Linked DNA regions of Verminephrobacter eiseniae EF01-2. The protein of the gene in region 1 binds, or shares a complex with, the protein of each later gene. Links are inferred from orthologs where the notes say so. Each region holds a gene or a part of one and is shown in the gene's direction. Other genes may lie near its edges.

Evidence for each region. Proteins that work in one complex are often made in the same cells at the same time.
Region 2: the proteins of VEIS_RS12980 (region 1) and VEIS_RS17575 are in contact, whole or in part, in a crystal structure (PDB 1FMA), measured with the Escherichia coli proteins. The link is inferred for Verminephrobacter eiseniae EF01-2 from one-to-one orthologs.

Annotation. Positions count from the first base shown.
Region 1 is NC_008786.1:3,008,530-3,014,209, forward strand. What follows is about bases 455-3,454. They hold VEIS_RS12980 (MoaD/ThiS family protein), read left to right. Parts: upstream 455-1,828; coding sequence 1,829-2,080; downstream 2,081-3,454. Other genes in these bases: mobB (molybdopterin-guanine dinucleotide biosynthesis protein B), read left to right, coding at 455-546; VEIS_RS12975 (molybdopterin molybdotransferase MoeA), read left to right, coding at 543-1,829; VEIS_RS12985 (ABC transporter substrate-binding protein), read right to left, coding at 2,381-3,454. Outside these bases: more of mobB, read left to right, coding at 1-454; more of VEIS_RS12985, read right to left, coding at 3,455-3,547; VEIS_RS12990 (aromatic-ring-hydroxylating dioxygenase subunit beta), read right to left, coding at 3,589-4,053; VEIS_RS30545 (aromatic-ring-hydroxylating dioxygenase subunit beta), read right to left, coding at 4,050-4,409; VEIS_RS13000 (aromatic ring-hydroxylating dioxygenase subunit alpha), read right to left, coding at 4,406-5,680. UniProt on the Escherichia coli protein: Involved in sulfur transfer in the conversion of molybdopterin precursor Z to molybdopterin.
Region 2 is NC_008786.1:4,009,056-4,016,522, reverse strand. What follows is about bases 2,229-5,122. They hold VEIS_RS17575 (molybdenum cofactor biosynthesis protein MoaE), read left to right. Parts: upstream 2,229-3,367; coding sequence 3,368-3,877; downstream 3,878-5,122. Other genes in these bases: VEIS_RS17570 (2-isopropylmalate synthase), read left to right, coding at 4,105-5,122; VEIS_RS17580 (lytic transglycosylase domain-containing protein), read left to right, coding at 2,570-3,310; VEIS_RS31220 (hypothetical protein), read right to left, coding at 2,345-2,476. Outside these bases: VEIS_RS17585 (DUF349 domain-containing protein), read right to left, coding at 1-1,499; more of VEIS_RS17570, read left to right, coding at 5,123-5,643; VEIS_RS17565 (serine hydrolase), read left to right, coding at 5,765-6,883; VEIS_RS17560 (IclR family transcriptional regulator), read right to left, coding at 6,897-7,467. UniProt on the Escherichia coli protein: Converts molybdopterin precursor Z to molybdopterin. This requires the incorporation of two sulfur atoms into precursor Z to generate a dithiolene group. The sulfur is provided by MoaD.

The DNA of each region.
Region 1 (5,680 bases):
ACCACGCTGATCGAGCAACTGATCCCGGCGCTGCGGCGGCAGGGACTGCGCGTGTCGGTGGTCAAGCATGCGCACCACCGTTTCGACATCGACCACCCGGGCAAAGACACTTACCGCCACCGCGAGGCCGGCGCCTTCGAGGTGGTGGCGGCGTCCGACCGGCGGCTGGCGCTGATGCGCGAATTCGAGCAAGCCACCACGCTCAGCGTGCACCAGTTGCTGGCCGAACTCTGCCAGGACGTGGACTGGGTGCTGGTCGAGGGCTTCAAGGGCAGCGATCTGCCCAAGATCGAAGTCTGGCGCCCCCCGCATCCAGGCGAGACCGGCGCGCCCGGGCGCCAACCCGAACCCGTGCGCTACCCCGGGGACGACTGCGTGGTCGCCGTGGCCACCAACGCAGCGCACCGCCTGCCCGTGCCGACGACGCTGCCCGTGCTCGACCTCGACGCCCCGGACCAGGTCGCCGGCTGGCTGATCCGGCAAGGACAGCGCTTCGGGTACGAGCGGCCACTGCATGGAGGAAGGCTGCGATGCGCCCCGCAATGAAACCCCTGAAACCCCTGGACGAAGCACTGGCCGAGCTACTGGCCCAGGCCCGGCCCCTGCCGGCCACCGACCAGGTGAGCACGCTCGACGCCGATGGCCGCGTGCTGGCGCAAGACTGCATCTCGGCGCTGCAAGTGCCGGCGCAGGACAATAGCGCGATGGACGGCTACGCCGTGCGCTGCGCCGATGTAACGGCACCGGGCAGCGTCTTGCCGGTAGCGCAGCGCATCACCGCAGGCAGCGCCTGCGCAGCGCTGCCACCAGGCAGCGCCGCGCGCATCTTCACCGGCGCCCCGATGCCTGCGGGAGCCGACGCCATCGTGTTGCAGGAAGACTGTCAGGCCCTGGCCGTCGAGCGCCAGACGCCATCCGGCAGCGCTCAGATGCCCTCCGGCAGCGGCCAGACATCGCCCGATCACGGCCTGGGCCAGGTGCAGATCAACGCCCGGCCCCAGCCCGGCCAATGGCTGCGCCATGCGGGCGAAGACATTCGCCGTGGCGCCGTGGTGCTGACGGCCGGCACGCGCCTGACGCCGGCTACGCTGGGCCTGGCCGCCAGCATCGGCCTGGACCGGCTGCAAGTGGCGCGCCGCCCACGGGTGGCGCTGTTTTCCACCGGCGACGAACTGGTCATGCCCGGCACCGTGCCGCCCGGGCAGATGCGCCCCGGCGCCATCTACAACAGCAACCGATTCTTCCTGCGCGCGATGCTGCTGCGCCTGGCATGCGAGGTGAGCGACCTGGGCATCGTCCCCGACCAGCGCGAGGCCACCGAACAAGCCCTGCAGGCCGCCAGCGCTGCGCATGACCTGATCCTGACCAGTGGCGGCGTCTCGGTGGGCGAAGAAGACCATGTCAAACCCGCCGTTCAGGCGCTGGGGCGGCTGGACCTGTGGCAGATCGCGATCAAGCCCGGCAAACCCTTCGCCTACGGCCGGGTCGGGCCGGCGCACTTCATCGGGCTGCCCGGCAACCCGGTGTCGAGCTTTCTGACCTTTGCGTTGCTGGTGCGGCCCTTTGTGCTGCGCTTGCAGGGCATGACCGACGTGGCCCCGAAACCCATCGCCGCCAGCGCCCGTTTCGCCTGGCCCAAGGCCGATCAGCGCCGCGAATTCCTGCGCGTGCGCCAGCACCCGATGGGCGGGTTGGAACTGTTTGGCAACCAAAGCTCCGGCGTGCTCAGTTCCGCCGCCTGGGGCGACGGCGTGGTCGACAACCCGGCCGGCCAGACCATTGCACCGGGCGACAGCGTGCAGTTCATTGCGTTTTCGCAACTGCTGTGATGAAGGTCACGCTGCGTTACTTCGCCGCCATCCGCGAGGCCATGGGCCAGGGCAGCGAGTCCGTAGAGACGACGGCGGCCACGCTGGGCGCGCTGCGCGACGAGCTGATCGCCCGTGGCGGCGCCCCGGCCGCCAGCCTGGCCCGCCACCGGGCCGTGCGCATGGCGCTGAACCAGTGTCTGAGCGAGGAAACAGCCCCCCTGATCGACGGGGCCGAGGTCGCGTTCTTTCCACCCGTGACCGGCGGGTGATGGGCGCGGGCGGGCGCAGTCGGGTGCAGGCGGGCGCGGACTGGGCGCGGGCACGCAAAGGGGGCGCCACAGGCGCGGAGGCCGCCTCTGCAGAAAGTTGCCGGGCCAGGCGTACCAGCGCTGCGCCGCCACGATACGGGCGACGCAGCCGGCCACCGCCGGCGCGGTGGACGTGGTCCAACGCACTGCGGGGTGGCACGGTCTTTACTCCTCGATCAAGACGCCTGTCGGGGCACCGGCGGGCCAAAAAAACCCGTCACGCGGCGGATGCGTCCGTCGCGGGCGGATTCAGCCAGCGCTTCAAGGAGCGAGCTTCCATTGGCTGTTGTCGAGCCTGACGATCACGCGGGCGCGTTCGTCCACGCCGTAGAGGCTGCCGGGCTTGAAGTTGTAGACGCCGTGTGTGCCCACCACTTCCTTCGTGCTGACGATGGCGTCGCGCAGCGCCACGCGGAACTCGGGCGTGCCCGGTTGCGCCTTTTTCATTGCGCGCGATGCGGCGTCGGCGAACACCAGCCAGGCGTCGAACGAGTAGGCCGAGAAGGCATCGCTCGTCGGCGCCTGGTGCACCTTCCGGAATGCCGCGCGGAAGCTGGCCGCGATCTTCCTGGTCGGGTGGTCGGGCGGCAACTGCTCGGCCACGATCACCGGGCCGGTCGGCATCAGCGCGTTCTGGCCGGCTGTGCCGACCACGCGCACGAAGTCGGGGTTGATCAGGCCGTGCTGGCCGTACACACCCCCTTTGAAGCCGCGCTCTTGCAGCGCCAGGAACGGCAGCGCGCCCGGCGTGCCGGAGCCGCCGGTCATGACCGCGTCGGGCCGCAGCGCGACGAGCTTGAGCACCTGTCCGGTCACCGACGGGTCGGCGCGCGCATAGCGCTCGTTGCCCACCACCTCGATGCCGGCGCCGGACGCCGCCTTCATCAGCGTGTCGTACACCAGGTCGCCCCAGGCGTCGGAAAAGCCGATGTAGCCCACCGTCCGCACCTTGTTGCGCTTCATGCGTTCGACGACCGCGTCGATCATCAACTGCACCGGCTGCGCCACGGTGACCACCCACGGGTTCTCGTTCGGGTCGAGCAAGATGGGCGTCAGGCCGATCATGGGCGTCTTCGCCTCCTTGCCCACCTGCGCCATGGCGATGGCCGCCGGCACACCGGAGGTGCCCATCAGCAAGTCGACCTTTTCTTCCTCGATCAGTTTGCGCGCGTTGCGCCCGGCGCTGCTCGGGTCCGAGCCGTCGTCCAGCACGATGAGCTGGACCTTGCGGCCATCCACCGCGGGTTGGTAGGCCAGCGCGGCCTGCATGCCCTTGGCGTAGGGCACGCCGACCGAGGAGTTCGGCCCCGACAGCGACACGCTCAGACCGACCTTCAGGTCGCCCGCCTGCGCGCTCGCAACGCACCAGGCGGCCAGCGCCGCAGCGAGTGCGCCGCGTGTCCAGGTCTGCATCAGGCGCTGCTTCATGTCGTGGCTCCGGTGGGGTGGTGGGGTGGTGGGCAGGTGGTTCAAATGAACAACTGGATCGCCGGCAATGCGCGCCCGGCGCCGAGCAGATCGATGCGCTTGGCGCGGATCGACCAACCGGCGGGCGTGCGCACCAGGTGGTGGCGCGCCGTGCCGCTCAGCAGGGTCTGCTCCTGGCCGCGCGCCTCGACGTAGAGGAACGGCGTGCGCAGCCATGCCTGGCCGTCTGCTTCGCGTTCGATGCGCGCCGCAGACAGCACGTGCTGGCTGTGGCTGGCCGGGTGCTGCGAATGCGCGCGCGGGTTCTGCAGGCGCTGCACGCGCAATTGCAGCAGCAGCCGGTCTTCATAGGCCAGCGAGTTGTGCGAATACGGGTCGGCCTGCGCCGCGCCGAGCAGCGGCACCCAGTAGTGGCCGTCGGCGGTGAACAGGGCGAGCCATTCGTCGAACCGGCGCTCGTCGAGCAGCGCCGCCTCGTGGGCGACGAAATCGCGCGGATCGTTCATGGCCCGGCCGCCATGCCTGCCACCATCGACTGGGCCCAGGCGCGGAACTGGTTGCGCATCAGCAGTTCGTTCGTGCCGTTGGTGGTCACGCTGGCCTGCTGCGTCTCGGTGGCGTCGTGGTTGCGGTGCAGGCTGACCCACTCGTTGCCGTCGGCGCGCAGGCCCTGCTGGAGCAATTGCAGCAGCAGCCGGTCTTCATAGGCCAGCGAGTTGTGCGAATACGGGTCGGCCTGCGCCGCGCCGAGCAGCGGCACCCAGTAGTGGCCGTCGGCGGTGAACAGGGCGAGCCATTCGTCGAACCGGCGCTTGTCGAGCAGCGCCGCCTCGTGGGCGACGAAATCGCGCGGATCGTTCATGGCCCGGCCTCCATGCCTGCCACCATCGACTGGGCCCAGGCGCGGAACTGGTTGCGCATCAGCAGTTCGTTCGTGCCGTTGGTGGTCACGCTGGCCTGCTGCGTCTCGGCGGCGTCGTGGTTGCGGTGCAGGCTGACCCACTCGTTGCCGTCGGCGCGCAGGCCCTGCTGGATGCTCTCGAACAGGTGCACATCGTCGTGCGCGAGCACCGACATCGGCGAGAACACGAGGCGGTTGTAGCTCATCGCGCGCTCGAACAGCAGCGCCGGCGCGCCAGCCGCGCGCAGGCTCCAGGCCTCGATCAGCGTGCGGTTGGCCGCCAGCGGCCGGATCACGCGGATGGCCTGCGGCGAGCCTTTGACGGACAGGCTCGGATAGAAGACCGCGTTTTGCGGCGCGCGTTGCAATATCTCGGCGGCGCGCGCCGGGCCGTGCGCGGTGCGCAGCGCGGCTTCGTATTCGGGCAACGGCGCGTAGTTGGAGTGGATGCTGAAGTTCACGCCCAACTCGCTGTGGCCGTTGGCGAACACGCGCGCGCCCATGGCGTCGAAGAATTCGTGGCCCGAGCCGAACGGCAATATCTGCTCCAGCGCCATCGGCTTGGGGGCGCCGGGGTCGTGGCTGTCCCGCAGCGCCCGGGCCGCATGGATGGCCGACTCGTGCGTCGACATCGGGTGCACCGTGTCGTTGATGTTCTCCAGGTAGATCTTCCAGTTGCAGTGGATGATGTTGCGCAGCACGCCGCCGCCGACGCTGAGCCGGCCTTCGGGTGAGCGCTCGACCATGTCGTCGATGGCGCCCAGCACCGGGCCGAAGTAGTCCTCGAACGAGGGGCCGGTATCGGACAGCCGCACGAAGACGAAGTCGCGGTACAGCTTCAGATGCTTGACCACCGACAGCCCCTGCCCCGATGCGCAGGCTTTGAGCTGCGTGCCTTCGTAGCCGTTTTTCAGCGGCAGCCCGAGCGGCGCGCCGTCGAGCTGGTAGGTCCATGCGTGGTAGGGGCAGCGCAAGAAGCGGCCGGTGTTTCCGCTCTCGTCCGTGAGCAACTGCGCGCCTTTGTGGGCGCAGCGGTTGTACAGCGCGCGCACTGCGCCGTCGGGCTGGCGCACCATCAGCAGCGGCCGCCCGGCGATGTCTTGCGCGACAAAGTCGCCAGGCTCGGGCACCTGGCTCGCGTGGCCCAGGAAGAGCCAGGTGTTGGCGAACAGGTGCTGTCGTTCGAGCGCGAAAAGCTCCTCGCTCAGGTACAGGTCGCGGTGCACCCGGTC
Region 2 (7,467 bases), 1.0 Mb from region 1 along the record:
TCCAACGGCGCGGCCGCCAGGGCCAGGGCCTGCTTCCACAGCGGCTGCAACTCGGCGAAGATCTTCTCGCCCACATGGCCGCCTTCGCGCCAGCGCTCGCCAAACTGCTGCAGCGCGCGGTGGACGGCTTTCCAATCCCCCGAGGCGGCCGGCTGCTGCGCCCAGTCCTTGAGCTCTTCGATCAGGGCCAGGCGCTGCGCCTTGTGCTCGGCGGCTTCGCTGCGGATATTGTCCAGCCAGAGCTCGACCACCTTGTGCGCGGCGTTGCAAGCCTCGTCGAACCGCTTCCACAGCGCGTGGTTCGGCGCGCCGCCTTGGTCGGCCTGTTTCCATTGGTCGCGCAGATGGCGCAGGGTTTCCTGCATCTTGCGTCCGCCCAGGGTCTGGCCTTCGGGGCGGGTGAGCAGCGCCTCGGCCTTGGCCACCAGGTCTTCGCGCACTTGGTCGGTGCTCCAGCGCTGCCAGCCTTCGAGTTCGCCGGCTGCCACCAGCGCGGCATGCACCTGCTGCTCCAGTTTGTCATCGATATGCTTGCCCTGCGCCTTGAGCACGGCGCGCAGCGCCGCTGCGGCGCCGGCGCTGGCCTTGCCATGGCCTTCGGCGGTTGCCTTTTCCAGCGTCGCCAGGGCTGCGCGCACCAGTTCGGTCGCTTGCGCCAGCACTTCGGGGTCGGGCTTGGGCCGGGCGGCGCGGGCGGGTTTGGCAGCGGCCTCGGCGAGCAAGCCGCGCGCGGCGCGCAACTCGTCGGCCCACACGGGCACTGGCGGCAGCGGCGCAGCGGCGTCTTCGGCGGCCGCAGCGGCCTGGGCCAGCGCCGGCTGGAACGCCTCCCACACCACCAGCAGTTGGCTGCGCGATGCCTCCAGCAGCGGCGGAAAGCGCAGGTCCACGCTGGCCCAACTGGCATCGCTGCTCAGTTGCAGGGCCTGCTCCTGCCAGTGGGCGACATCGGCGCGCAGCGCGTCGAGCGCGGCCAGCGCATCGCGCCAGGGCTTGGTGGACAGCACCTCGATGCGCTGGGCCAGCAGCACCGCCGCTTCGCGCTGCACCTGCACGCGGTGCTGCAGGTCTTCGATGACCTGCACCCGCTGCGCCACCTGTATCTTGAGCAGCGACAGCGGCTCGCGCGACAGCGGGGCGCCGGCCTTGGCGGCATCGCGCTGCCAGGCCATCGCATCGGCAATGTTGAGCTTGGGGGTCGCCAGCAGGGCCTGGGCCTTTTCCGCCCATTCGGCAGCGATGGCTTGCTGCCCCTTGGCGCGGCGGATTTCGTCCAGGCGCTCGCGCACTGCACGGGCGGCGCCCTTGTCACGCCGGCTCAGTTCCTTGAAGACTTCCTGCAATTGTTCCGGCGCGGGCTCGGTGAGCAGCCAGTCGCGAATGCGGGCGGCGCGCTCGCCGGAGGTGGCGGCGGAAAAGGCGCCACCGGTCAGCGCATCGAGTGGCTGCGGCTCGTGGGTTTTGGCCGGGGCCGGATTCACTTCAGGTGCTTCGGACATTTTGCTGCGGGGAAAAAATGAAAACATGGTATCCAGTGGATGGACGAGGGCGCCCCCGAACTCATTGCCTGAGGGCAAGCCATGGTGCCAGACCGGCTGACGCTGCGATCCCTGGTCAGGGCGACACCGGGGAGCGCCCATTATCTATAACCGCGTATGACCGCGATCGATGACCGCGCCCAACCATCGGCCCGAATGTCGGAGCAGGGCATCGAGCCTGCGAAAAACCGAAGAAAGCCCGGCGGGCAGTGCCTTGCGGCCTGTCCGCCGGGCTTGACGGCTGACACAACGGTCTTTGCCATCGATGGCCCTGCGCAAATGCGGCTGCGCAGGGCAGGGAGGCAAGGGATTGCCTCCAGGGGGGTGCCATGCAAGCGTCATCTACAACCCTTGGCATTGCCTGCCTTCGGCGGGAGATTCGGCTTCGTCCGGCGCGGCCTGCAATCTTGCAGGCCAAGCGCACCTTAGCAAAGTCGCCGTGACAACTCAAACCGGATTTCCAATGGGCGCCAGACGGCCGATTGACCGATTGGATTGGACCGGGGCCGGTCACGCCGGCGCCGCCCACTACGGGCATGCCGGGGTCTTGCAAAACCACCCTAGACCGTGGTTTTTCGGTATTTTTCATGACTTAAATATCTCAACGTCAACTTCGTTATTGTTGACTAAGCATTAAGAGGGCTTTTAGAATCCGCCGAACTCTCCAACGGGCCTGAACTAGTGTCGCGTCACCGATCAGATGTCGTAGGCTGCGCGCAGCCATCGGAGCGCAGCGCAAGGCGCATCGCGCAGCCCATACCGAGCTGTATTGGCAAGCGATGCAACGCCGCGATGCGCTTCGATGGTCAGCGCAGACCGACAGATGATCGGTGACGCGACACTAGGTAAAAACCCCAGGTCGGCTTGAGTCCCACCAGGGCAACCCGGCGCTCCAACGGCGCGCCGCCCGATTTCGATGGCGAACTGCCGGCCTCCAAGCGAGCTGCCGGGAAGGCGCCGCCCCGAACGGCGACGGCGCTTTTCCGTTGCGCTTGACAAAATAAGGAGGATCCATGACCGCTTCAGGAAAGATGATCTCCGGCATGATCGCCGCTTGTATGGCCGCCGCCCGGCACAGCCTGGACTTTGTCGGCCTGGCCGTGGCCTTTGTCGTCATGGCCTTGGTGGCCCGCCCGGACCTGCGCGAAGCGGGCGAGGCGCAGTTGATGAACTGGCTGCAAGCCCGCCAAATGCCCTCTGGCCCGCTCGACGCAGCAAAAGCCGGCGCGCGCGCCAAGGCGGGCAAGCCCGAAGACCTGCCCAGGGATCAGGCCGCCGTGACCTTCTGGCTCAGCAAGAAGTACCGCGTGGCCCCCGAGCCGCTGAGCGTGTTGGTGGCCCGGGCCTATGACGCCGGCACGCAATCGGGCATCGACCCGACGCTGATCCTGGCCGTCATGGGCATCGAATCGGGCTTCAATCCGTTTGCCCAAAGCGCCGTCGGCGCCCAGGGCCTGATGCAAGTGATGACCCGGGTGCACACCGACAAGTACCAGAACTTCGGCGGCCAGTTGGCGGCCTTCGACCCGGTGAGCAACCTGCGCGTGGGGGTCGAGATCTTGCAGGAATGCATTGCGCGCGCCGGTTCCATCGAGGGCGGCCTGCGCCATTACGTGGGCAGCGCCAACATGGTCGACGATGGCGGCTACGCCGCACGGGTCATGGCCGAGCATGCGCGTCTGCGCCAGGTGGCCAGCGCGCGGGCGCTGCCCATCTCCGGATGGGGGCAGTCAGGTGCTTGCAGCGCCTGCGCACCCCGGCCGCCGGCTTGAGCGCCCGGGGCCAGGCATCGTTGCCGCGCAGCACGGGACACAGACAGCGGTCTTGCCATGGGCCTGCCCCGCGTCGTCATCCAGACCCAGGACTTTGACCTGTCCAGCGAAATCGCTGCCTTGCGCCGCGACAACAGGGGCGTGGGCGCCGTCTGCAGCTTTGTCGGCGTGGTGCGCGACAGGAATCCGCCTTCCCGGGGCGGCCTGCCGGTCGAGGACGCGGGCGATGCCGTGCTGTCGATCGAGTTGGAGCATTATCCCGGCATGACTGAAAAATCCATCGAGGCGATGGTCGATGAGGCGGTGCGGCGCTTCGACATCGTTGGCGCGCGCGTCATCCACCGCGTCGGGCGGCTGCAACCGCTCGAGCAGATCGTGCTGGTGGCCGTGGCCAGTGCCCACCGGGGGCAGGGCTTTCAGGCCTGCGAGTTTCTGATCGACTACCTCAAGACCCAGGCGCCTTTCTGGAAAAAGGAACACACTCCCCAGGGCGTGCGCTGGGTGGACGCCCGGGTCAGCGACGACGCGGCGTTGGCGCGCTGGGGCATCATGGCCGGCAATGCCTGAGGACAGGGGACGCCGTTCGATGGTTGCGGCAAGCGCGGTCTGTGCTACATTGCGCGTCATGAACGAGTTGGCACTGGCCCTATTGCTATCCCCTTACGGGCGGAGACGGTAGGCGCACGCGCACACTTTTCCAAAAGGCCCGTATGCACCCGCAACGGGCCTTTTGTTTTTTCGGCGCCAGAGTTTTTATGTTGCGGGCCAACCCAGGTAGTACCAGGAGAGACGTCATGGCTGACAAATTGATCATTTTCGACACCACCTTGCGCGACGGCGAGCAGTCCCCCGGGGCCTCGATGACCAAGGACGAAAAACTGCGCATTGCGCGCCAACTCGAGCGGCTGAAGGTGGATGTGATCGAGGCCGGCTTTGCCGCCAGTTCCAACGGCGATTTCGACGCGGTTCGGGCGATCGCCAGCACCATCCGGGAGGCCACCATCTGCTCGCTGGCCCGCGCCAATGACCGTGATATCGCCCGTGCTGCGCAGGCGCTCGAAGGGGCGGCCAATGCGCGCATCCATATCTTCATTGCCACCTCGGCGCTGCACATGGAAAAGAAGCTGCGCATGACGCCCGGGCAGGTGCTCGAGCAGTCGCTGCAATCGGTCCGTTTCGCCCGCAATCTCGTGGCCGACATCGAGTTCAGCCCCGAGGACGGCTACCGCAGCGACCCGGATTTCCTGTGCCGCGTGATCGAGGCCGCGATCGCCGAGGGCGCCACGACGATCAATGTGCCCGACACCGTCGGCTACGCCATTCCCGAGTTGTATGGCAACTTCATCAAGATGCTGCGTGAACGGGTGCCGAACAGTGACAAGGCGATCTGGTCCGTGCATTGCCACAACGACCTGGGCATGGCGGTGGCAAACTCGCTGGCCGGCGTGAAGATGGGCGGCGCGCGCCAGGTCGAGTGCACGATCAACGGCCTGGGCGAGCGCGCCGGCAATTGCTCGCTGGAAGAGGTGGTGATGGCCGTCAAGACGCGGCGCGACTACTTTGGCCTGGACCTTGGCATCGCCACGCAGCATATCCTGGCGGCCAGCCGCATGGTCAGTCAGACCACGGGTTTTGCCGTGCAACTGAACAAGGCGATCGTGGGTGCGAATGCGTTCGCGCATGCCAGCGGAATTCACCAGGACGGCGTGCTCAAGGCCCGCGACACCTACGAAATCATGCGCGCGCAGGATGTGGGCTGGAGCGCGAACAAGATGGTGCTGGGCAAGCTCAGCGGCCGCAGCGCCTTCAAGCAGCGCCTGCAGGAGCTCGGTGTGAGCCTGGACAGCGAGGCCGAAATCAACCTGGCGTTCGCGCGCTTCAAGGAACTGGCCGACCGCAAGAGCGAGATTTTCGACGAAGACATTCTGGCGCTGGTCAGCGACGAGAGCGTCAGCGGCGACAACGAGCAGTACGGCTTTGTCTCGCTGTTCCAGCAAAGCGAGACCGGCAAGCAGCCGCACGCGCGCATCGTGTTCACGGTCAACGGACAAAATGTGCACGCCGAGGCCCAGGGCAATGGGCCGGTCGATGCCTCGCTCAAAGCCATCGAGGCGCATGTCCACAGTGGCGCCGAGATGGTGCTGTATTCGGTCAACGCCATCAGCGGCTCGACCGAGAGCCAGGGGGAGGTGACCGTGCGCCTGCAAAACAGCGGCCGTATCGTCAATGGGGTGGGAGCCGACCCGGACATCGTGGTCGCTTCGGCGAAAGCCTATTTCAGTGCGCTGAACAAGTTACAAAATAAAGCCGATCGGGTGGCGGCGCAGGGTTGAATGATCTATCTATAATTTCATGCACTTTCTTGGAAGGTCGCGCAAGATGTTGATCTTGCGCGATTTTTTTGCGGATTTCATGAACAGACCCGGCAGCGATTGCCGTTGGGGAACCACTTTGATGCGCCTTCGCCCCGTCCACCGCCACGCAGTGAACCGTTTTTTTCGCCCGATGGGCCGGGCGCTGACGAGCGTGGCCCTGGTTGCGGCCTTGATCGCGGCCCTGCTGGCGCCCGCTGCACAGGCCGGCGGGTCCCAAAAGACCCTGAGCAAAAAGCAGTCACAGAGCGCAACCGGCAGCAAGGGCAACAGGGGCAGCACCAAGGCCACGGCAACGCGCAAAGCGGCCGCGCATGCCAGGGTGGCGCGCGCCAGCGCCAAAACCGCCAGGATGCCGGCCCGGGGGGTGGCCTTCGTGCCCGCCCGGCCGTCGTTCGGGCAAATCGCGGGCCTGCACGAGGTCAGTGATCCGCTGGCCCTCCGGTCCAGTGTGGCGCTGGTGGTAGACCAGGACACGAACGAAGTGCTGCTCAGCAAGAACGACCACGCCGTGCTGCCCATTGCGTCGCTGACCAAGCTGATGACGGGCCTGCTGATCTCCCAGGCCAAGCTGCCGATGGATGAGCTTTTGACGATCACCCAGGACGATGTGGACATGGAAAAAGGCAGCCGCTCGCGCCTGACGGTAGGAACCACCCTGACGCGCGGCGCGATGCTGCACCTGGCGCTGATGGCCAGCGAAAACCGGGCGGCGCATGCGCTGGGCCGCACCTACCCCGGGGGGCTCGCGGCTTTCGTCGCGCAGATGAACGCCCAGGCACGCAGGCTGGGCATGACCGACACGCACTATGCCGAGCCTACGGGCTTGTCCAGCCGCAACCAATCGAGTGCCCGCGACCTGGCCACGCTGGTGAATGTGACCCATGCCGACCCGCTGCTGCGCGAGCTTTCCACCTCGCCGGACTATGAAGTCGAGGTAGGGCGCAAGACCCTGCAATACAACAACACCAACCGGCTGGTGAAGAACCCGACCTGGGATATCGGGCTACAAAAGACCGGCTACATCTCCGAGGCCGGGCGTTGCCTGGTGATGCAGGCACAGGTTGCCGGGCGCAAACTGATCATGGTGTTCCTGGATTCGGCCGGCAAGTTCAGCCGGATCGCAGATGCCGAGCGGGTGCGCCACTGGATCGAATCCATGCCGTCATTGACGGCGCCTGCGCGCAATTCCAGCGGATGAAGTGCCGCCGGGCTCATTCCGCGCGCACATCGGTGCGCCGGCCGGCTGCCGTTTCGCTGCGGGCCTGGGCGCCGGGCGTGTAGCCCAAGGCCAGTGATATTGCGCTGGCCGTGGCCTGCAGTTTGGGCAACCAGCTTTCATCGAGTCGGTCAGCGGGCGCGGATATCGACAGGCCGGCAATCAGCTTGCCCTGGTCGTCATGCACCCCTGCGGCCATGCAGCGCACACCCAGTTCCAGTTCCTCGTTGTCGCGTGCGATGCCGGACTGCCGCGCTTTTGCCAGTTCCCGCTCCAGCGCCGGCAACTGGGTAATGCTGTTGCGCGTGTGGCCGGCAAGCCCGGTGCGCATGGCATAGGCGCGCACCCGCTGCGGGTCGTCGAGCGCGAGAAACAGCTTGCCGGTGGAGGTCAGGTGCAGCGGCGCCCGCCCTCCGATGGCGCGCACCACCTGCATGCCGGAGCGCTCGCTGTAGGCGCGCTCGACATACACGATTTCGTCGCCCTGGCGCAGGCTCAGATTGACCGGCTGCTGGATCGATCGATGCAGGTTGCGCATGGGGATCAGTGCGGCATCGCGCACGCTC